2 regions of the Streptomyces sp. BRA346 genome follow, and region 2 is predicted to be linked to the other one. Evidence: riboswitches for the same ligand, from Rfam matches in the RefSeq annotation. Region 2 holds a riboswitch; the other holds the start of a gene.

Region 1 (11,476 bases), on a different contig from region 2:
GCGTCGGGGCCCGGCTGGAACGCCGACACGGACTTCGACGTCCGGCTTCAGGACGTTCCGCTCACCAATCGCCGTCCCGACGTGGTCGTGTACCGAGCTGAGACGATCGACGTCACGCCCACCCGCCCCGAGCATGTGCTGCTGGTCGCCGAGGTCGTGTCGCCGGGTTCGGAGACCACCGACCGGATCGTCAAGGTCGACCAGTACGCGAAAGCCGGGATCGCCTTCTATTGGCGGATCGAGCAGGCCGCCACCGGCGTACCGCTGGTGTACACCTACGTCCTCGACCCCGCGAGCAGGGCCTATCGCGAGGGAGACGTGTTCACTGGCGTGGTGAAGGTCGCGGCTCCGTTCCCGGTGGAAGTCGACCTCGGCCAGATCTGAGCCCCGCCGAGCCCGGGAAGCCGCTGGTCACCGGCCGCGGCTAGGTTCATGATTTCGTCGCTCCCGCTGACCGCGCACACCGGCCCGTCCCTGACGTTCGGCATCGGCGCCCTCCGCGCGGGGATGGCCTCCGTGCTGTACGGGCTGGGGCTGACCTTCGACGTGCGGGGGATGACCACCCATCAGGGCGCGCGGATGCGGGCGCGGGTCCAGCGGGCGCGGCTGAGCAAGGGTGTGCCGGCCGAGCCCGTGTATCCGGTGTCGCCGGAAGTGCGGTTGCGGATGTCGGGCGGGGGCATAGCCCTCGCGGGGATCGCTCTGTGCGCCGCCGGTATCGCGCTGCTGCACTTGGGGTGACGCCCGGCCGGTCCGTCCTGCCGGGCGGGTGCCCGAGGGATACAGTCCGGCCGGGGACCGGGCCGGGGTCATGGGCGCACGAACGGCCGCCCGTCCACCAGCAGCCACTCGGCCGACAGGCCGAACGTCGGCTCGCGGCTCCGTACGCCGGATCGAAGAGCTGCTCGGGTGGCCGACGCCGTGCGACAGAACGGTCAGCTTGCCCAGCCGACCCCCGAAGCTCGTGGAGACCGCGAGACCCACCGGCGTGGCCAGGCGAACAGCTCCCCTATCCCGCCCCGGAACGCGGACGACTCGGTCGAGGTGACGAGGAGCCGCGTCCGGAAGTCGTCACGGTCAGCACTCGATGACGTTGACCGCGAGGCCGCCGCGCGCCGTCTCCTTGTACTTGACCTTCATGTCGGCGCCGGTGTCCTTCATGGTCTTGATGACCTTGTCGAGGGAGACATGGTGGCGGCCGTCGCCGCGCAGCGCCATCCGTGCGGCGGTGACGGCCTTGACCGCGGCCATGCCGTTGCGCTCGATGCAGGGGATCTGCACGAGCCCGCCGACGGGGTCGCAGGTGAGGCCGAGGTTGTGTTCCATGCCGATCTCGGCGGCGTTCTCGACTTGTTCCGGGCTGCCGCCCAGCACCTCGGCGAGGCCCCCGGCGGCCATGGAGCAGGCGGAGCCGACCTCGCCCTGGCAGCCGACCTCGGCGCCGGAGATGGAGGCGTTCTCCTTGAACAGCATGCCGATGGCACCGGCCGCGAGGAGGAAGCGGATGATGCCTTCCTCGTCGGCGCCGGGGACGAAGCGGGTGTAGTAGTGCAGGACGGCCGGGATGATTCCGGCGGCGCCGTTCGTGGGGGCGGTGACGACGCGGCCACCGGCCGCGTTCTCCTCGTTGACCGCCATGGCGTAGAGGGTCACCCACTCCATCGCGCGGGCGGCCGCGTCGCCTTCGGAGCGCAGGGCGCGGGCGGCGTTGGCGGCGCGGCGGCGGACCTTCAGACCGCCGGGCAGGATGCCCTCCTGGGACAGGCCGCGGGAGACGCAGGACTCCATGACCCGCCAGATCTCCAGCAGACCCGCGCGGATCTCCTCCTCGGTGCGCCACGCCTTCTCGTTCTCCAGCATCAGCGCGGAGATGGACAGGCCGGTCTCGCGGGAGAGCCGCAGGAGTTCGTCGCCGGTGCGGAAGGAGTACTTCAGGACGGTGTCGTCGAGCTTGATGCGGTCTTCGCCGACGGCGTCCTCGTCGACCACGAAGCCGCCGCCGACCGAGTAGTAGGTCTTCTCCAGCAGCGGATGGCCGGACTCGTCGTACGCGAAGAGGGTCATGCCGTTGGCGTGGTACGGCAGGGAGCGGCGGCGGTGCAGGATCAGCTCGTCGGACTCGTCGAAGTCGATCTCGTGACCGCCCTCGATCTCGGCGGCGAGCAGCCGCAGCCGCTTGGAGCTGCGGATGCGCTCGACCTCGCCGTCGGCGGCCTCGACGTCGACGGTGCGCGGGGAGTGGCCCTCCAGGCCGAGCAGCACGGCCTTGGGGGTGCCGTGGCCGTGGCCGGTGGCGCCGAGTGAGCCGAACAGCTCCGCCCGCACCGCCGCGGTGGGGGCCAGCAGCCCTTCGTTCTTCAGCCGCAGGACGAACAACCGTGCCGCCCGCATCGGGCCGACGGTGTGCGAGCTGGACGGGCCGATGCCGATCGAGAAGAGATCGAATACGGAGATGGCCACCGGGGACTCCTTCGTCTGCACGCGGGGCGCGTGCGGGTGGTGCGGTGCGGGGGGCGCGCCGGGGCGCGCCCCCCGGGGTCCGGGCCCCAGGGGCCGGACCCGGGTTACTTCGACAGGTGCGGGTACAGCGGGTGCTTGTCGGCGAGGGCGGTGACCCGCGCCTTCAGCGCCTCGGCGTCGTAGGAGGGCTTGAGCGCCTCGGCGATGATGTCCGAGACCTCGCGGAAGTCCTCGGCGGTGAAGCCGCGGGTGGCGAGCGCCGGGGTGCCGATGCGCAGACCCGAGGTGACCATCGGGGGCCGCGGGTCGTTCGGGATGGCGTTGCGGTTGACCGTGATGCCGACCTCGTGGAGGCGGTCCTCGGCCTGCTTGCCGTCCAGCTCGGAGTTGCGCAGGTCGACCAGGACGAGGTGCACGTCCGTGCCGCCGGAGAGGACGGAGACGCCGACCTCGGTCACGTCGGCCTGGGTGAGCCGCTCGGCGAGGATCTTGGCGCCCTCGACCGTGCGCTCCTGGCGCTCCTTGAAGGCGGAGCCGGCGGCGACCTTGAAGGACACGGCCTTGGCCGCGATGACGTGCTCCAGCGGGCCGCCCTGCTGACCGGGGAAAACCGCGGAGTTGATCTTCTTGGCGAGCTCGGCGGTGGACAGGATGACGCCGCCGCGCGGGCCGCCCAGGGTCTTGTGGGTGGTGGTGGTCACGACGTGGGCGTGCGGTACGGGGGAGGGGTGGAGCCCGGCCGCCACCAGGCCCGCGAAGTGGGCCATGTCGACCATCAGGTACGCGCCGACCTCGTCCGCGATGCGGCGGAAGGCGGCGAAGTCCAGCTGGCGCGGGTACGCCGACCAGCCCGCGATGACCAGCTTGGGGCGGTGCTCCTTGGCCAGGCGCTCGACCTCGTCCATGTCGACCAGACCGGTCTCGGCGTCCACGTGGTAGGGCACCACGTTGTAGAGCTTGCCGGAGAAGTTGATCTTCATGCCGTGGGTGAGGTGGCCGCCGTGCGCCAGGTTCAGCCCGAGGATGGTGTCGCCGGGCTGGAGCAGCGCGAACATCGCGGCGGCGTTCGCCTGGGCGCCGGAGTGCGGCTGGACGTTGGCGGCCTCGGCGCCGAAGAGCTCCTTGATGCGGTCGATGGCGATCTGCTCGACCACGTCGACGTGCTCACAGCCGCCGTAGTAGCGGCGGCCGGGGTAGCCCTCGGCGTACTTGTTGGTCAGGACCGAGCCCTGGGCCTCCATGACGGCGGCCGGAGCGAAGTTCTCCGAGGCGATCATTTCGAGGGTGGACTGCTGGCGGTGGAGTTCGGCGTCGACAGCAGCGGCGACGTCCGGGTCGAGCTCGTGAAGGGAGCTGTTCAGAAGCGACATCAGGGTCCCGATCGAGTAAGGAGGGTCAGTTGTTGGAGAAGGAGGCGTATTCCTCGGCGGAGAGCAGGTCGCCCGGCTCGTCCGTCACCTTCACCTTGAACAGCCAGCCGCCCTCGAAGGGGGCGGAATTCACCAGCGCCGGGTCGTTCACGACGTCCTCGTTGATCTCGGTGACCTCACCGGAGACCGGCGCGTACAGGTCGCTGACCGACTTCGTGGACTCCAGCTCACCGCAGGTGTCACCGGCGGCGACGGTGGAGCCGACATCCGGGAGCTGGACGTACACGACATCGCCGAGCGCGTTGGCCGCGTATTCGGTGATGCCGATCGTCGACACGCCGTCCTGGTCGGCGGCCGACAGCCACTCGTGCTCCTTGCTGTAGCGCAGCTGCTGGGGGTTGCTCATGGTCCGATTCTCCTGGATAGAGGGGTGTGCTTGGGAAACGGGTCTTCAGTGGTGAGACAGACGGGTCACGGGAGGTTTCGGCGCGCGCGGTCATAGAAGGGGAGGCTTTCCCGTGCGCGGGGCCGGAAGACGCCGGAAACGGAGGTTTCAGCGTTCGCGGCGGTAGAAGGGGAGCGCGACCACCTCGTACGGCTCCCGGGTACCGCGGATGTCCACCGACACTCCCGGGCTGCCGGGCGCGGCGTGCTCCGCGTCGACGTACGCCATGGCGATCGGCTTCCCCAGCGTCGGGGACGGGGCGCCCGAGGTGACCCGGCCGATCTCCGACCCGTCGGGGCCCAGCACGGCGTATCCGGCGCGCGGCACCCGGCGGCCCTCGGCGACCAGTCCGGTCAGCGTGCGCGGCGGCCGGGCCTCGGCCTCGCGCGCCGCGGCCTCCAGCGCACCGCGGCCGACGAAGTCGCCGGGCTTGGCGAACTTCACCACCCGGCCGAGCCCCGCGTCGAAGGGGGTCGTGTCGGTGCCCAGCTCGTGCCCGTACAGCGGCATCCCCGCCTCAAGACGCAGCGTGTCCCGGCAGGACAGCCCGCACGGCACCAGGCCCGCCGGGGCGCCCGCCTCGGTCAGCGCCTGCCAGACCCGCTCGGCGTCGTCCGGCGCGACGAACAGCTCGAAGCCGTCCTCACCGGTGTAGCCGGTGCGGGCGATCAGGGCGGGCACGCCCGCGACGGTGCCCGGCAGCCCCGCGTAGTACTTCAGCCCGTCCAGGTCGGCGTCGGTCAGGCCCTTCAGGATCCCGGGGGACTGCGGGCCCTGGACGGCGAGCAGTGCGTACGCGTCGCGGTCGTCCCGTACGGCGGCGTCGAAGCCGGTGGCGCGCTCGGTCAGCGCGTCCAGCACCACCTGGGCGTTCGAGGCGTTGGCCACGACCAGGAACTCCTGCTCGGCGAGCCGGTAGACGATCAGGTCGTCGAGGATGCCGCCCTCGCTGTCGCAGATCATGGTGTAGCGGGCGCGGCCCACGGCGAGCGCCGAGAGATGGCCGACCAGGGCGTGGTCGAGGGCGTCGGCGGCCTGCGGCCCGGTGAGAGCGATCTCACCCATGTGGGACAGGTCGAAGAGCCCGGCGCGGGTGCGCACCGCGGTGTGCTCGTCGCGCTCGCTCCCGTACCGCAGCGGCATGTCCCAGCCCGCGAAGTCGGTCATGGTGGCGCCGAGCGCACGGTGGACCGCGTCCAGCGCGGTGCGGCGGGGCGTGGGCGGGGCGTCGGTCATGGTGCGGCTCCCAGGGTCGTGGTCACGACGATGACGTGCGGGTGGGGCGGATGGGACGACAAGGACGGCACAGCGTCCTCCCCATCTGTCATCGGAACCTGAGAGGTTCGCCGTGACCATTCCCGCGCGGCGGGACTGGCCGGGCTTGCACCTTGGGTGGGGCCACAGACGGCGTGGCCCGCTTTTCAGATCTGCCTCATCCGTGCGGTATCGGGGCCTGAGAGATTCAAGGGAGGGCTTGCTCCTTCGGCGCCTCGGAACAGTCGGCGGAGCCGGTGACCGAGGACTCTCCCGCGCGGATTCGAGCGGCCGGTATGCAGTTGGCGTATGCGGTTGGCGCGGCCATCATCGCACGTCCGCTCCGGAAGGGAACCCCAGATCTTGGCGCTGTTCTGTGAGCGGGGTCGCGCCGGGGCCTCCTTGATGGCCATTACCTTTTCTTGACACTCTCGGGGTACGGAGCCGCTTGACCGACCTTGGAGGACGATCACGGTGCACGGGCAGGGAACATACGCGACCACCCGAGGACCCCTGCCCGCGCGGCAGGAGCGGACGCCGCAGGAGCGGACGGCGTCGGGCGGCACGGTCAGACCGGATCGCCATGCGGCCGTCCACGATCTGCGCGGCGGGGTGGGGGCGGAGCTGCGCTACCCGGCGCGTGACCTGATCATCGCCTCGGGGCTGCCCGGCAGCGGCAAGTCGACCCTGATCAGCCGGGTCGTCCCCGGGTGCGACCCGGGCGGCAGGCCCGTGGTGCGGGTGGACTCGCAGAACACCCGGGAGACTTGGGAAAGACGCATGCCCCGCTGGCTGCCGTACGCCGTCTACCGGCCGCTCGTCCGCTGCGCCCACTACGTGGGGCTGCGCCGGGCGGTCCGCTCGGGCGCCAGCGTCGTCGTCCATGACTGCGGATCCCAGCCCTGGGTGCGCCGCTGGCTGGCCCGGGACGCCCGGCGCACCGGCCGCGGGCTGCATCTGGTGCTGCTGGACGTGGACCCCGCGGTCGCCCTGGAGGGCCAGGCCGCCCGCGGCCGGGGGGTCTCCGGCTTCGCCTTCGGGCGGCACCGGCGGGCGATGGGCCGGCTGGTGACGCGGGTGGAGGGCGGGCTGCCGCCCGAGGGCTGCACCTCCGCCGTTCTGCTGGACCGGGCAGCCGCGAGCCGGTTGCGGGGCATCTCCTTCGAGTGACATGCGAGTCGGGCACCAGTAGGAAACGAGCCACCGGAAGGTGACCGAACGTAACGGCACCTTTCGGTGGCCCGCCCTCACCGCGCCCTCACCGCGCCCTCACCGCGACCCCGGCGCGCTCCCGATGTGCCCCCGCGTGCCCCCGGCGTGAGGAAGTGCTGTGGAGATGCCCGGGCGCCCCATGGCCTTTCGCCGCGCAGCCGTTAGGGTGCTGGTGCAGGTCGGACGAGATGGCGGTTGGACGAAGATGAGTATCCCGGAGCACCAGGGCATAACCCCCGCTCACGGAGGATTTCCCGACGGCGCTTATCCCGCGTTTCCCGGCAATGAGCTGGAAGAGGTGCTCGCCGCCTCGATCGGGGTCGCGGGTGCCGGAGCGCGGATCGTCGAGACGCTCGCCCGCAGCCATGTCTGGATCCCGCTGCCGAACGGCGGCGGCCCCGACAGCCACAGCCTCGACCTGCCCACCGTGGAGATCGAGGGCCAGGCGTTCGTGCCGGTCTTCAGCTCCGAGCAGCAGTTCCTCCAGATCGTGGGCGCCCATATGTCGTTCACGGTCGCCCCGGCCGTGGAGTTCGCCCGCGGGCTGCCGCCGCAGCTCGGCATCGTGGTGAACCCGGACGGGCCGGTCGGCGTCCCGCTGCCGCCGTCCGCGGTCGAGGAGCTGTGCAAGGCCGGGCGCAGCGCGCTGGACGGCCCGGCGCGCGGGGGCCGGGTGCGGCTGTTCGAGCCCGACTGGCAGGAGGAGCCGGTCGACTTCCTGGCCGCCGCCGGGATCGAGTTCGCGAGGGAGCCCGGGGTACGCACCGCGCGGCGCGCCCTGGCCAGCGTCGAGGGTGATCAGCCTGCGCTCTTCGTCGGTGTCCAGCTGGACGCGCCGGACCCGGAGGGACAGGCCCTCGCGGTGGAGGCGCTCGGCCGGGCGCTCGGCGCGGTGCCGGTGCCGTGGACCGTTCAGCTCGTCGCGCTGGACGTCGCGCAGGGTGATCCCGTGGCCACGTGGATGCTGGAGCGCGTACGGCCGTTCTACGACCGTGACCTGTGACGCACTCCGGGGACGGCCACGGGGGACCGTAAGCTGGTTGGATGACCAGTCGGGGCGGCGCGCGTCCCGGTGAGTGCGGGCAAGGCCGAGAGAGGGGCGGACCCAGGTGAGCGCGGGCGCGGATTGGGGGGCGGCTGCCGGGCAGGTCGAGCGGATGCTGGAGCAGGTCGCTCCCGGCCGGTACGACGCCTACGAGGCGCTGCTGCGCGCCCTCTCCGAGGGTCAGGTCTGGATGCTGCTGTGGCACGGTGCGCCCGGCGATCCCGACGCCCAGTACGGCAACATGGACATGGACGGCCACGGTTACGCACCGTGTGTGACGTCCGCTCAGGAACTCGCCGCCAGTGGCTGGAATCGTGCGCATGAGGTGGTGGACGCGCGCCGGATCGCCGACTCCCTCTACCGCGACCACTACGGCCTGTGGCTCAACCCGCACGCCCCCGGCGGCGGCGTCGGCATTCCCTGGCTCGACCTGCGGCGGATCGCGGGCGGGCTGGACCGGCTGCCCGCCGGTCCGCTGCGGGTGACCGATCCGGTCATCGAAATCCCGCAGTTCTATGCCCTGTTGGGGCAGAACGCGCATCGCACCGTCGCGGTGCGCTCGCTGCGCCGGGCCTGGGTGCAGCCCGCGCTGGGCGCCCCGTACCTGGCCATTGGGCTCGATCTGTACGACAACGGCCAGCAGGCCGTGGAGTCCGTGCGGCTGATGATGCAGCAGTCCGTCGGCGTGGTGCCGGAGGGGCTGCCGGTCTCCACGGTCGAGCTGTCGGACGAGCACGATCCGGTGGCGATGTGGATGCGCGCCAACGCCCGGCCGTTTTTCGACCGCGACGCCTACAACGCCGCGCCCGCGCCGCCGCCCCCGTCGTACGGCTATGGCTATCCGCCGCCCCGGCACGCGTACTGAGCGCGTACGGGCCGTTGCGCTGAGTCCGCTTACCTGAACCGCCCACCGCGAACTTCCCGCGGTGGGCGTTTGTTACTGATGCGTTTTCGGGTCACAACTGTCCGTATACCGGAACCGCTTACTGCACATCACGGTTAGGCATCCATTGCCCGTGGGTACTGGCGGGTGATCACAAACGCGATGAAGACTCCCGCTCCAAGGGGCGCGGTTCCGTAAAACGACCCCTTTCGCTCACCTTGTGAACTTAAGCCGCCACAGCGGCGAGTCGTGGGCCGGTCACCACCGGTCGAGAGGGGTCCCCACCACGATGACGGCACCATTGCACGGCACGAGCACCGACGCAGAGCCGGTGGCGACTGCCGATGTGGCGGCGAATGTGGTCAAGGCGTCGGTCGAGGGAAGATCGCTGCGACAGATCGCCTGGAGACGCCTCAAACGCGACAAGTTGGCGCTTGCGGGCGGAGCCGTGGTCGTCTTTCTCGTGCTAGTGGCGATCTTCGCGCCGCTGATCGTGAGCCTGCTGGGCCACCCGCCCAACGAGTTCCACCAGGAGGAGATCGACCCCCTCTTCGGTACCCCCAAGGGCAGCCTGGGCGGCATCAGTTCGGACTTCCTCTTCGGTGTCGAGCCCTCCAACGGCCGCGACGTGTTCAGCCGCGTGGTCTACGGCGCGCGCATCTCGCTGCTGGTGGCCTTCCTCGCGGCCCTGGTCGCCGTCGTCCTCGGCACTGTTTTCGGCATCATCGCCGGATATTTCGGTGGCTGGGTGGACTCGGTGATCAGCCGGGTGATGGACATGCTGCTGGCCTTCCCGCAGCTGCTGTTCATCATCTCCCTGGTCTCGGTGCTCCCTAACGACCTGCTGGGCCTGACCGGCAGCGGGGTGCGCATCGCGGTGCTGGTCTCGGTCATCGGCTTCTTCGGCTGGCCGTACGTCGGCCGCATCGTGCGCGGCCAGACGCTGTCGCTGCGCGAGAAGGAGTACGTGGAGGCCGCGCGCAGCCTCGGCGCCGGCCGCCGCTACATCCTCTTCCGGGAGCTGCTGCCCAACCTGGTGGCGCCGATCACCGTCTACGCGACGCTGATGATCCCCACCAACATCCTCACCGAGGCGGCGCTCAGCTTCCTGGGGGCGGGCGTGAAACCGCCGACCGCGTCCTGGGGGCAGATGCTCTCCAAAGCGGTGGGCACCTACGAGGACGATCCCATGTTCATGATCATCCCGGGTGCGGCGATCTTCGTGACCGTGCTGGCCTTCAACCTGTTCGGCGACGGCGTCCGCGACGCCCTCGACCCCAAGGGCACCCGATGAGGCGCCCCGGCCGCGGATGCCAGGCGGCTCCCCGAAGCTTTCCCCGCGCCATGCCACGTACCGCTATCCCGGAGGTTGCAGGAACCATGAAACCCCTACGTTCGTCGAGAAGCAGGCGGATCGTCGGCGCGACGGCTGTCGTCTGCGCCCTGCTGGCCACCGCGGCGTGCGGCGGCGGCAGCGACGACAAATCCTCCGGTGCCGGATTCAACGCGGGGGCGAAGGGCGTCGCCAACAAGTCCACCAAGAAGGGCGGCACCCTGAAGTTCATCAACAAGCAGAACTTCGACTCGCTCGACCCGCAGCGCCAGTACTACGGCTTCGCCTGGGACTTCGCCCGGTTCTACTCGCGTCAACTCATCACCTACGCGCCGAAGCCGGGCGAGGCGTCCAACGAACTGGTCCCCGACCTGGCCACCTCCACCGCCAAGATCAGCGACGGCGGCAAGACGTACACCTACACCTTGCGCGACGGGATCACCTGGGAGGACGGCTCGGCCATCACCTCCAAGGACGTCAAGTACGGCATCGAGCGCATCTGGGCCAAGGACGTGATCTCCGGCGGCCCCGACTATCTGCGCCAGGCCCTCGACCCCAAGGGCGAGTACCCGGGCCCGTACAAGGACAAGTCCAAGGACAAGCTCGGGCTGAAGGCGATCGAGACGCCGGACGACAAGACCATCACCTTCCGTCTCGCCCAGCCCAACGGTGACTTCGAGCAGATGCTCGCCATGCCCACCGGCTCCCCGGTGAAGCGCGAGAAGGACACCGGCGCCCAGTACACCAACCGGCCGTTCTCCTCCGGGCCGTACAAGCTCAAGTCGTACACCCCGGGCAAGAGCCTGGCCCTGGTGCGCAACGCCAAGTGGAAGAAGTCGTCCGACCCGGTCCGCGCCGCCCTGCCGGACCAGGTCACGGTCACCTTCAACTCCAACCTCGAAGCCATCGACAAGCTGCTGGTCAAGGGAGACTACGACGTCTTCCTCAGCGCCACCGGCATGGGCCAGTCCGGCCGGGCCGCCGCGCTCAAGGAGCACAAGGGCAACGTCGACAACATCGAGACGAACTTCGTCCGGTACGTCGACCTCGTCACCAAGGTGAAGCCGTTCGACAACATCCACTGCCGCAAGGCGGTCTTCTACGCGACCGACTACACCCAGCTCCAGACCACCCGCGGCGGCCCGCAGGCCGGTGGTGACCTCGCCACCAACATGCTCCCCAAGAGCGTCAAGGGCTCGGACGACTACGACCCGTACGGCGTCATGAAGCGCAAGGGCAAGCCGGACACGGCCAAGGCCAAGGACGAGCTGAAGCAGTGCGGCAAGCCGAACGGGTTCTCCGCCAAGATCGTCTCCCGTAACGACCAGCCGAACGAGACGGCGGCCGCCGAGGCGCTCCAGGAGTCGCTGGCCAAGGTCGGCATCAAGCTCGACATCAACGAGATCGAGGGCGGCTCGTCCGCGAGCATCACCGGCTCCCCGTCCGTGATGCACAAGCGCGGCTACGGGATGAG
Region 2 (11,476 bases):
GGAGCGGCCTGAGCAGGCCAGGCCGGCCGGGAAGCCCGAGCAGCTCGGGGAGTCCCGTCAGGCCTCGGACGCCGAGCGGCCCGAGCGTTTCGCGACGCCGCGAGACTCCGAGCGGCCCGGGCAGGCCGAGAAGCCCCAGGCGGCGGAGTCGTCCGAGGAACGGGCCACGGCGGAGGGGCCGCGCAACACGGCGGAGAAGCCGCGAGACTCCGAGCGGCCCGGCGCGTCCGAGCCGTCCGGGAAGTCCCGGCCGCAGGGCGCACCTGGGCGGCCTGGTGCTTCGGCGCGGCGGAGTGGCCCCGAGCAGCCTGGCGACTCCGAGCAGTCTGCGAAGCTGCGACCGCAGAGCGGACCCGGGCAGCCCGGGCAGCCGCGGCAGCAGGGCGCACCCGAGCGGACCGGCGCGTCCGAGGGACCCGGGCAGCCGCGGCAGCAGCGCGCGCCCGAGCAGCCGGGTACGCAGGGTGGACCGGGGCAGGGGGCGCTGCCCAAGCCGCCGGAGAAGCGCGCGGAGGCGAGCGGGAAGCCCGAGCATCCCGACGGGGAGGAGCGGCGCAAGGCCGCCCCGCTGAAGCCCCCGGCGCCCCAGGCGACACGCCCCGGGCCTGACGGGCCGCCCGGCCCCCGCCCGGCCCTCAGGGCCCCGCTGCCGCGGAGCACCCCGCCCCGCGGCCCGGCCCCCAAGGGCCAGGTGCCCCAGGGCGGCCGGGGTCCGGCCCCTCAGGGCGGCCGGGGTCCGGCCCCTCAGGGTGGCCGGGGTCCGGCCCCTCAGGGCGGCCGGGGCCAGGCTCCCCAGGGCGCGCCGCCTCGGGGCCCGGGTGCCGCGGGGCCGCCCTCGGCGTCGGGGCCGAACGGGCGTCGCCCGGCCGATGGCGCGGGCAACGGCGGCGGGCCGTGGAACGGGCCGGGGCCCCGTGCCGAGGCCGCGCCCGGGGGGAAGCCCGGGGGCGCGAAGGACGAGGCGCTGACCGGTCGGCAGCGGCTGCTGAAGGGCGTGTGGCCGCCCCGGGTGACCCGGGCGCAGCTGATCGTCGCCGTGCTGCTGTTCGGGCTGGGCCTGGGCCTGGCCATCCAGGTGCGCTCGACCAACGAGAACAGCGTGCTGCGCGGGGCCCGCCAGGAGGACCTGGTGCGGATCCTGGACGAGCTGGACTCGCGCACCCAGCGGCTTCAGGACGAGAAGCGCCGTCTGGAGAATCAGCGCACCGAGCTGGAGAACAGCTCGGACCAGGCGGAGGAGGCCCGTAAGCAGACGCTCCAGAAGGAGCAGCAGCTGGGCGTGCTCGCGGGAACGGTCGCCGCGCAGGGACCGGGGATCGAGATCACCATCGACGACTCCCAGGGCTCCGTGGAGGCCGACATGCTGCTCGACACGGTGCAGGAGCTGCGGGCGGCGGGTGCCGAGGCCATCCAGATCGGCAAGGTCCGGGTGGTCGCCAACTCCTACTTCTCGGACGCCGGCGGCTCGGTGGAGATCGATGGACGGAAAGTGACGCAGCCGTACGTCGTGAAGGTGATCGGCAAGCCGGAGGACCTGGAGCCCGCGCTGAACATTCCGGGCGGAGTGGTGCAGAGTCTCGAGAAGGAGCAGGCCACCGTGTCCGTCCGGCGGGAGAAGAAGATCGTTGTGGACGCCTTGCGGTCGGGGAAGCGCCCTGACTACGCTCGGTCGTCATCACGGTGAGGCGGTTCGATATGAGGGTCTCTCGGCGAGACCATGTGGATGCGGGGGGTCGACGCACCAGAAGAGTCGCGCGTGATGGAAACTGTCTGGTGGTCGCGGACGTTGTGAGGATGTCCGGACCGTCTGCTGGTGTGTGCATCGAGGGTTTGTCCTGCCCCACGGGCGGGTCTGTTTCAGTCAAGGGGAATCGCCCGTGAAGTTGTTCGGGAAGTTGTTCGGGAAGAGTGCACGCCAGGACGGCGGCAGCAGCACCGCTCGCCACCGCGCGGGGCGTGGTGGGGACGAGAGCGGAGGGGGGAGCGAGGAGCGCCCGCTGTTCCGGGATCAGGTCGGCGGCCAGGGCGGTGACATTTCGGGCGGCCAGAGCGCGTCTTCTGTTGACCCCTCGGCGGCCGGGCGCATAGGTTTCGAGGACTCATCGGCCTCGCGTAGTGGAGGTCCCGGATTGCCTGTTTGTACGAGGTGCGGGCATCGGAACGCGGAGGACAGCCGCTTCTGCTCCAACTGCGGCGCGCCCCTGCGGGGCCAGGCGCCCTCGGAGCGTGCCTCGGAGACCACGTCGACGATCTCCATCTCCGGCATCGAAGCGTACGACTCCGAGGTGACCGGGCAGACGCCGCTGCCGTCGCTCAGCCCGGAGGCCCAGGCCGCCGTGGAGGCGCTGCCGCTGGGTTCCGCGCTGCTGGTGGTCCGCCGCGGGCCGAACTCGGGCAGTCGCTTCCTGCTGGACAGCGATCTGACCACGGCCGGCCGTCACCCCCAGAGCGACATCTTCCTGGATGACGTGACGGTCTCCCGCCGCCATGTGGAGTTCCGGCGCGGCCAGGACGGCAGCTTCACCGTCGCCGACGTCGGCAGCCTCAACGGGACGTACGTCAACCGGGAGCAGATCGACGCGCCGGTGGTCCTGACCAGCGGCGACGAGGTGCAGATCGGTAAGTACCGGCTGGTCTTCTACCCGAGCCAGCGGGGCGTCGGCATCTGACCCGCCAGGGGAGGTCCGTCCATGCTTCAGACACCGTCGGGCGGTGCCGGTACCGGCACCGCCCCCGCGGGCGGCCGGTCGATGAGTATCGGCACCGTGCTGAATCTGCTGCGCGACGAGTTCCCCGAAGTCACCATCTCCAAGATCCGTTTCTTGGAGTCCGAAGGGCTGGTGGAGCCGCGGCGCACGCCGTCGGGCTACCGCAAGTTCAGTCAGGAGGATGTGGAGCGGCTCGCTCTCATCCTCCGCATGCAGCGTGACCACTACCTGCCACTCAAGGTCATCCGAGAGCACCTGGAGGCCCTGGAGCGGGGTGAGCGGCCGCAGCTTCCTGCCGTTTCGCCGGGGGCGCGGCCGCACGAGCTGCTGGAGCCGGGGACCGACCAGGGGGCCGTGTCTCCCGAGAGCCAGACCGTGGCCCGGGTGGGCCGGGCCGAGCTGCTGGCATCTGCGCAGGTCAGCGAGGCGGAGCTGGCCGATTGGGAGTCGTACGGGCTGATCGCGCACGACGACGGCGGCGGTTACGACGTCGAGGCCGTGACGGTCGCCCGGCTGCTCGCCGAGCTGGGCCGCTTCGGTCTGGAGCCACGCCATTTGCGGATCATGAAAGCAGCCGCCGAGCGCGAGGCCGGACTGGTCGAGCAAGTGGTCGCACCGCTGCGATTGCATCGAAACCCGCAGACCAGAGCGCATGCGGAGGCCAGCGCGCGCGAGCTGGCGACGCTCTCCGTCCGGCTGCACGCGGCCCTGGTGCAGTCGGCTCTGCGGGCCGCCGCGCACTGACCGATCCGGCCCCGACTATCCAAACCGGCCGGGCACGTCCTAGGGTTGCTGTGTGAACGAGCTCGACGTCGTGGGTGTCCGGGTGGAAATGCCCTCCAACCAACCGATCGTGCTCCTGCGTGAAGTGGGAGGCGACCGCTACCTCCCCATCTGGATCGGACCAGGGGAGGCGACCGCGATCGCCTTCGCACAGCAGGGCATGGCTCCGGCACGCCCGCTGACCCACGACCTATTCAAAGACGTACTCGAAGCGGTCGGCCAGACCCTCACGGAGGTCCGGATCACGGATCTGCGGGAGGGGGTCTTCTACGCCGAGCTGGTCTTCGCCAGCGGTGTGGAGGTCAGCGCGCGGCCGTCCGACGCCATAGCGCTCGCGCTGCGCACCGGGACGCCGATCTACGGCAGCGACGGCGTGCTGGACGACGCCGGTATCGCCATCCCGGACGAGCAGGAGGACGAGGTGGAGAAGTTCCGCGAGTTCCTCGACCAGATCTCGCCCGAGGACTTCGGAAGCAGCAGTCAGTGAAGCGGTCTGCCGGACCTCGCTAGCGCATTCGAGTAGCCTTTCCCGGACGAGGGACACGGGAAACCACTCTCAGGGTGATTATCACTCGGCGTGCCGAGTGTGGCGATCGTTGACGCACCCCGGGTGACTGCCTACCTTCGAGGAGGCAGGTCGAGGACGGAGGTCGGCGTGAGAAGCACCGGCGACGGCACGGCAGCCGGCGGTCCGTACACGCTCCAGGGGAGCGCACCGGCCGATCCGGCACTGAAGGCTCGGGTCGCGGCACAGCCCACGGCACCACGGGAGCCCGCCGCGGCGGGAACGGAGACGGTCGGCTACCGCGGCCCCACCGCGTGCGCCGCCGCGGGCATCACCTACCGCCAGCTGGACTACTGGGCGCGCACGGGCCTGGTGGAGCCGAGCGTGCGGCCCGCGTACGGGTCGGGCAGCCAGCGGCTGTACAGCTTCCGGGACGTGGTCGTCCTCAAGATCGTCAAGCGGCTGCTGGACACCGGTGTGTCCCTCCAGAACATCCGGGCTGCCGTTCAGCACCTGCGCACCCGGGGCCTGGACGACCTGGCGCAGATGACGCTGATGAGCGACGGCGCGACGGTGTACGAGTGCACCTCGCCCGACGAGGTCGTGGACCTCCTCCAGGGTGGCCAGGGCGTCTTCGGGATCGCGGTGGGCGTGGTGTGGCGGGACGTGGAGAGCGCGCTGTCCCAGCTGCACGGGGAGCGGGTGGACACCGGCGAGACCCTGGTCGGCCACAACCCCGCCGACGAGCTCGCCCGGCGCCGCAACCGGGCCGGCTGAGAGCGCTCCCACCCCGCGGCCGACGCCCGATTGTCAGTGGTGTGCGGCAGCATCGAACGTGTGAGGGGTGCGCCGACGATTCTCCATCTGGACATGGACGCCTTCTACGCTTCGGCGGAGCAGGCGGCCAAGCCCAGCCTGCGCGGGAAGCCGGTGATCGTGGGGGGCCTCGGCCCGCGCGGGGTGGTGGCCACGGCGTCGTACGAGGCCCGGGTGTTCGGGGTGCACTCGGCCATGGCGATGGCGCAGGCCCGCAGGCTCTGTCCGAACGCGGCCTACCTCACCCCCCGCTTCTCCCTCTACCGCCAGGTCAGCGACCAGGTCATGGGGCTGCTGCGCGCGCTGTCGCCGCTGGTGGAGCCGCTGAGCCTGGACGAGGCGTTCGTGGACCTGGAGGCGGGCGGCACCGAGCCGCGGGTGGCGGTGGCGCGGGCCGTGGCGGAGCGGCTGCGGGCCGACATCCGCGCGGTGACCGGGCTGACCGGCTCGGTGGGCCTGGCCGGTTCCAAGATGCTCGCCAAGATCGCCTCCGAGCAGGCCAAGCCGGACGGCCTGGCGGTCATCGAGCCCGGTACGGAGCGGGAGCTGCTGGACCCGATGCCGGTGCGCACCCTTCCGGGCGTCGGCCCGGCCACCGCGGAGGCGCTGCGCCGGGCCGGGATCCACACCGTCGCCGAGACCCGGGAGGCGGGCGAGGCGGAGCTGGTCCGGCTGCTGGGCCGGGCCCACGGGGCGTCGCTGCACCTGATGGCCAGCGGGCGGGACGAGCGGCCGGTGGTCGCCGAGCGGGACGCCAAGTCCATCTCGGTGGAGGACACCTTCGACGTCGACGTGACCGACCGGACCCGGGTGCAGCTGGAAGTGGCGCGGCTGGCCGACCGCTGTGTGCGGCGGCTGCGGGAGGCGGGCCGCTCGGGGCGCACGGTCGTGATCAAGGTGCGGCGGTACGACTTCTCGACGCTGACCCGTTCGGAGACCCTGCGCGGGCCCACCGACGACCCCGGCGTGGTCAGGGAGGCCGCGGCGCGGCTGATCGACGGGGTGGACACCACGGCGGGCGTGCGGCTGCTGGGGGTGGGCGTGTCGGGGCTCGCGGACTACACGCAGGAGGATCTGTTCGCCCAAGCCGCCCAAGCCGCTCACGACGCCCAAGCCGCTGAGGCCGCTCACGGCGCCGTGGAGGACCCGGAGAGGGGTTCTGGCGCCGAGATGCCCGAGCCGGAGGGCTCGGGCGCCCCAGAGGCCGCTGAGGGCTCCGGGAGGCCACGGGCGTGGCTGCCGGGGATCGATGTGCGGCACGCGGAGTACGGGGCGGGCTGGGTGCAGGGCAGCGGGGTGGGGCGGGTGACCGTGCGCTTCGAGGTGCCCTGGTCGGGGCCCGGCCGGGTGCGGACGTTCGCCGTGGACGACCCGGAGCTGGAGCCGGGCGAGCCCCTGCCGCTGGTCCGGCCCCCCGAGCCCCCCGAGCCCCCCGAGTCTGCCGAGCCCGCAGGGCATCCGGCCGGGAGCGGGGTCAGCCGGTGACGTCGAGCCCGTAGTGGTGGTAGAGCTGGAGCTCCTGCTCCGGGGAGAGATGGCGGCCGACCCCGAGGTCCGGGGCGCCCTTGATCAGCGCCCGGTCGTACGGCACCCGCAGCGTGTCGCCGACGACCTCGCTCGGTTCGAGCGGTACGAAGACGTCCCGGCTGAACAGGCCGGTGCGTACCGCCGCCCACTCGGGCTCGCCGGTCGCGTCGTCGAGGTAGACCTCGTCCACAGTGCCGATCTTGGCGCCCTCGCGGTCGAATGCCTTGCGGCCGATCAGGGTCCGCGGGTCGATGTCCGTCTGCACGCTCTCTCCCACAGGTGGCGATGATCCGGTGATACCTACCAAAAGCCACATCCCCGTACGCGGCCACTCGAGCACCTGGCGGCCAACCCCTCCCGGGAGTAAGACGCGCTGGTACGCTGGCTGTGGCTGTAGACCCCGTGCGGGAGAGTCCTTCGACAATGGTGTCGGAGGCGCCGAAGGAGCAAATCCTCCCCGGAATCTCTCAGGCACACGTACCGTGCGGGTGAGGTCACTCTGGAAAGCAGGGTGGGCCACGGGGAGCACACGCTCCGGAACCCCTCCTCACCGACGGTGAAAGCCGGTCAGGCACGAACGGGCCGGTGAAGCTCTCAGGTTGAGATGACAGAGGGGGAGGCCGTAAGGGCACCCGCGCCGCGGTGCCCCTCGCCGGTCGTCACAGACCAGGAGGCCCCCGCTGATGACCACCCACCGCATCTCGCTCGCCGAACTGGAGCGCGGTACTCCATTCGAGCAGCGTCATATCGGCCCCGACGCCGGAGCGCAGGCCAAGATGCTGGCCCAGGTCGGCTTCGGCTCCCTCGACGAGCTGACCGCCGCCGCCGTACCCGAGGTCATAAAGAGTGCCGAGGCGCTCCGGCTGCCGCCGGCCCGCAGCGAGGCCGAGGTCCTCGCCGAGCTGCGTGCGCTCGCCGACCGCAACCAGGTGCTGCCGTCCATGATCGGCCTCGGCTACTACGGCACCTTCACCCCGCCGGTGATCCTGCGCAACGTCCTCGAGAACCCCGCCTGGTACACCGCCTACACCCCGTACCAGCCGGAGATCTCCCAGGGTCGGCTCGAGGCCCTGCTCAACTTCCAGACCGTCGTCGCCGATCTGACCGGCCTGGACACCGCCGGATCCTCGCTGCTGGACGAGGCCACGGCCGCCGCCGAGGCCATGGCGCTGTCGCGCCGCGTCGGCAAGGTCAAGGAGGGCGTCTTCCTGGTCGACGCCGACTGTCTGCCGCAGACCATCGCGGTCATCGAGACCCGCGCCGAGCCGACCGGCGTCGAGGTCGTGGTCGCCGACCTGACCGACGGCATCCCGGAGGAGATCGCCGAGCGCGGTGTCTTCGGCGTGCTGCTCCAGTACCCGGGCGCCTCCGGCGCCGTCCGCGACCTGCGCCCGGTCATCGAGCGGGCCCATGAGCTGGGTGCCATCGTCACCGTCGCCGCCGACCTGCTCGCGCTCACCCTGCTCACCTCGCCCGGTGAGCTGGGCGCGGACATCGCGGTCGGCAGCACCCAGCGGTTCGGCGTGCCCATGGGCTTCGGCGGCCCGCACGCCGGGTTCATGTCCGTGCGCGCCGCCCACGCCCGCAGCCTGCCCGGCCGCCTCGTCGGGGTCTCGGTGGACGCGGACGGGGACAAGGCGTACCGGCTGGCGCTCCAGACCCGGGAGCAGCACATCCGCCGCGAGAAGGCCACCAGCAACATCTGCACCGCGCAGGTCCTGCTCGCGGTGATGGCCGGAATGTACGCGGTCTACCACGGCCCGGACGGGCTCGCGGCCATCGCCCGCCGCACCCACCGCTACGCCACCGTCCTCGCCGGGGGGCTGCGGGCGGGCGGCGTCGAGCTGGTGCACGACGCATTCTTCGACACCCTCACCGCGCGCGTCCCCGGCAAGGCCGCCGACGTCGTGGCCGCCGCCCGGGAGGCCGGGGTCAACCTCCGGCTGACCGACGCCGATCATGTCGGCATCGCGTGCGACGAGACCACCGGCCGCGCCCAGCTGGCCGCCGTATGGTCCGCCTTCGGCGTCGACGGCGGCGACGGGAGCGGCATCGACGAGCTGGACGCCGCGACGGCCGACGCGCTCCCCGCGGAGCTGCTCCGCTCGGACACGTACCTGACCCACCCGGTCTTCCACCAGTACCGCTCCGAGACCGCGATGCTGCGTTACCTGCGGCGGCTGGCCGACCGGGACTACGCCCTGGACCGGGGCATGATCCCGCTCGGCTCCTGCACCATGAAGCTCAACGCGACCACCGAGATGGAGCCGGTCACCTGGCCGGAGTTCGGCGCGCTGCACCCCTTCGCGCCGGTCGAGCAGGCCCACGGCTATCTGACGCTGATCCGCGAGCTGGAGGAGCGGCTGGCCGACGTCACCGGCTACGACAAGGTCTCCCTCCAGCCGAACGCCGGATCGCAGGGCGAGCTGTCCGGGCTGCTGGCCGTGCGGGCGTACCACCGGGCCAACGGCGAGCCGCAGCGCACGGTGTGCCTGATCCCGTCCTCCGCGCACGGCACCAACGCGGCCAGCGCCGTCATGGCGGGGATGAAGGTCGTCGTCGTCAAGACCGGCGAGGACGGCGAGGTGGACGCCGCCGACCTGCGCGCCAAGATCGAGCAGCACGGCGAGCAGCTGGCCGTCCTCATGGTCACCTACCCGTCCACCCACGGCGTGTTCGAGGAGCACATCACCGAGATCTGCGCGGCCGTGCACGACGCGGGCGGCCAGGTGTACGTGGACGGTGCCAACCTCAACGCGCTCGTCGGGCTGGCCGAGCCCGGCCGGTTCGGCGGCGACGTCTCCCACCTCAACCTGCACAAGACGTTCTGCATCCCGCACGGCGGCGGCGGCCCGGGCGTCGGCCCGGTCGCGGTGCGCGAGCACCTCGCGCCGTACCTGCCCAACCACCCGCTCCAGCCTGCCGCGGGCCCGGCCACCGGCGTCGGCCCGGTCTCGGCCGCGCCGTGGGGCTCGGCGGGCATCCTGCCGATCTCCTGGGCGTACATCCGGCTGATGGGTGCCGAGGGGCTGCGCCGCGCGACCCAGGCCGCGGTGCTCGGCGCCAACTACATCGCCAAGCGGCTGGAGCCGCACTACCAGGTGCTCTACACCGGGCCCGGCGGGCTGGTGGCGCACGAGTGCGTGGTGGATCTGCGGCCGCTCACCAAGGCGACCGGGGTCACGGTCGACGATGTGGCCAAGCGCCTGATCGACTACGGCTTCCACGCGCCGACGATGTCGTTCCCGGTCGCCGGGACGTTGATGATCGAGCCGACGGAGAGCGAGGACCTGGCGGAGCTGGACCGGTTCTGCGAGGCGATGATCGCGATCCGCGCCGAGATCGACAAGGTCGGCTCGGGGGAGTGGCCCAAGGACGACAACCCGCTGCGGAACGCGCCGCACACGGCCGCCACGCTGAGCGGGTCGTGGGACCACCCGTACACCAGGGAAGAGGCGGTCTTCCCGGCCGGGGTCTCGGCCGACAAGTACTGGCCGCCGGTGCGGCGGGTCGACGGGGCGTTCGGGGACCGCAACCTCGTCTGCTCGTGCCCGCCCATGGAGTCGTACGAGAACTGAGCACCACGATGTGAACACAACGATGGGCCCGGTTCGGCGGATCAATACGCCGGGCCGGGCCCTGGTGATGCCATGCCGTCCAGGTGGTCAGCCTAGGCGGCGGTCACGACGTGCTCGGTGGCGAGCGGTCGGCACGGGGCGATGATGCGCCCGTCCGGCAGCAGCTCGCCGGTGTCCTCGAAGAGCAGGACACCGTTGCACAGCAGGCTCCAGCCCTGCTCCGGGTGGTGCGCCACGAGATGGGCGGCCTCCCGGTCGGCGGAGTCGGCTGACGGGCACGGTGGTTGATGCTGGCACATGGCGAGGTTCTTTCGCTGCGGTGAGGTGTATGTCCTGCTGCTCGCTGCGGCGTTCATGTCGGCCGCCCCCCGTTGTGTGTCGGTCGGATGCTCCCAGTGTTGCCCTGCGGCACGGATTCCGCAGGGATTTCGCGGCACCGGTCTTGCTAGATAATGACGCATCACCCGACCGGACGGTTCACCGTGGCGGGACTGTTACCGGGCCGCAGCGCGGCGCCCCGTGGCCCGGCGGACCACGGGGCGCACCGTACGTCGCCGAAGGGGCAGGTCAGGCCGGGGTGCCCAGCAGCGGGGCGGACGTCAGCCGATGGGTGAGGACCGGCAGCAGATCGGCCGCGGGGTGCGGGTGGTGGGCCGCGATGCCGGGCGGTGCCGGGGCGAGCGGCACCAGCAGGTCTCCGGCCCCGAAGCCGCCCTCGGCGGCGTCCGCGGCGGGGTCGCCGTGCAGCCACAGCGCGACCATGTACAGCTCGGGGATGGACAGCAGCCGCGGCTGGTACGCCGACGGCAGCGACTCGGCCTGGCGCAGGGCGAGTTCGGCCGAGGCCACGTACGGCCCCTCGGAGAAGTGCGAGAAGGCCCAGCCGTCGGCGGTGAGCCTGGCCTCGGCGGCGGCCACCGTGCGGTCGCCGTCGCGGAGCATGAAGCGCCATCCGGTGAGTCTGACCTGCGGCGGGCCGGCGAGTGTGGTGATGTCGTCCAAGACGTGGACGGGGAGCGGGAGTTCGGGTTCGAAGGGGCCGGGAAGGGAGCTGAGTGCCGGGGTTCGGACCTCACGGACAGCGGTGGGGGAACCAAGGGCCGTGAGGACGCTGCGCAGGGCGGGCGCGGGGGCCGGGGGCACGAGCAGCGGCATGGTGGGTCGCCTCTCACTTCGGAGACACGGTGGAGCGATAGCGGGCCAGGGTATGGACGCGCGCTGTCGGTGTACGTAGCTCGGTACGCGGGTCAGAGGGGGCCGGGACGAACTGTCCGGGCGTTATCTCTCTGCCTCCTAAAGCGAGTTTATACGACTCATGTTCCGGCAGTGTTTCGGCTACCTGTCCCCGATATTGCGCGCAAGGTGATTTCCGGTCCGTGCGGACGCGGGGATTTCCCCCGATTCGGTGCTGGATGCACGGATATGACCTGGAGGTTTACGTCCGCCGCGGTAGGCTGGATCTCACCGATCCATTTTCCTGGAGCAATGCGCCGCTCTTGAGAGCCTACCGGCTGGGCGGGCCGCGCGGGGCGTTATCGATCACATTGGCGGGCATCATC

What was found. Region 2 has a riboswitch for glycine ahead of gcvP (aminomethyl-transferring glycine dehydrogenase). Riboswitches for the same ligand answer to the same signal wherever they lie in the genome.
Region 1: another riboswitch for glycine. It lies ahead of gcvT (glycine cleavage system aminomethyltransferase GcvT); the one in region 2 lies ahead of gcvP (aminomethyl-transferring glycine dehydrogenase).

What each region holds. Positions count from the first base shown of each region.
Region 1 is NZ_JAIWIH010000018.1:74,011-85,486, reverse strand. Features, by position in the region: gene LCH29_RS21605 (Uma2 family endonuclease) at 1-384, shown strand, start outside; gene LCH29_RS21600 (hypothetical protein) at 433-741, shown strand; gene LCH29_RS21595 (L-serine ammonia-lyase) at 1,078-2,460, opposite strand; gene glyA (serine hydroxymethyltransferase) at 2,565-3,830, opposite strand; gene gcvH (glycine cleavage system protein GcvH) at 3,856-4,236, opposite strand; gene gcvT (glycine cleavage system aminomethyltransferase GcvT) at 4,384-5,511, opposite strand; glycine riboswitch at 5,707-5,815, opposite strand; gene LCH29_RS21575 (AAA family ATPase) at 6,004-6,699, shown strand; gene LCH29_RS21570 (enhanced serine sensitivity protein SseB) at 6,947-7,744, shown strand; gene LCH29_RS21565 (enhanced serine sensitivity protein SseB C-terminal domain-containing protein) at 7,851-8,651, shown strand; gene LCH29_RS21560 (ABC transporter permease) at 8,959-9,963, shown strand; gene LCH29_RS21555 (ABC transporter substrate-binding protein) at 10,050-11,476, shown strand, end outside.
Region 2 is NZ_JAIWIH010000062.1:5,084-16,559, forward strand. Features, by position in the region: gene LCH29_RS41005 (DUF881 domain-containing protein) at 647-1,684, shown strand; gene LCH29_RS41010 (FHA domain-containing protein) at 1,818-2,669, shown strand; gene ftsR (transcriptional regulator FtsR) at 2,691-3,452, shown strand; gene LCH29_RS41020 (bifunctional nuclease family protein) at 3,505-3,978, shown strand; gene LCH29_RS41025 (MerR family transcriptional regulator) at 4,147-4,773, shown strand; gene LCH29_RS41030 (DNA polymerase IV) at 4,834-6,297, shown strand; gene LCH29_RS41035 (PRC-barrel domain-containing protein) at 6,287-6,604, opposite strand; glycine riboswitch at 6,735-6,832, shown strand; gene gcvP (aminomethyl-transferring glycine dehydrogenase) at 7,023-9,917, shown strand; gene LCH29_RS41045 (DUF5999 family protein) at 10,010-10,216, opposite strand; gene LCH29_RS41050 (hypothetical protein) at 10,485-11,072, opposite strand.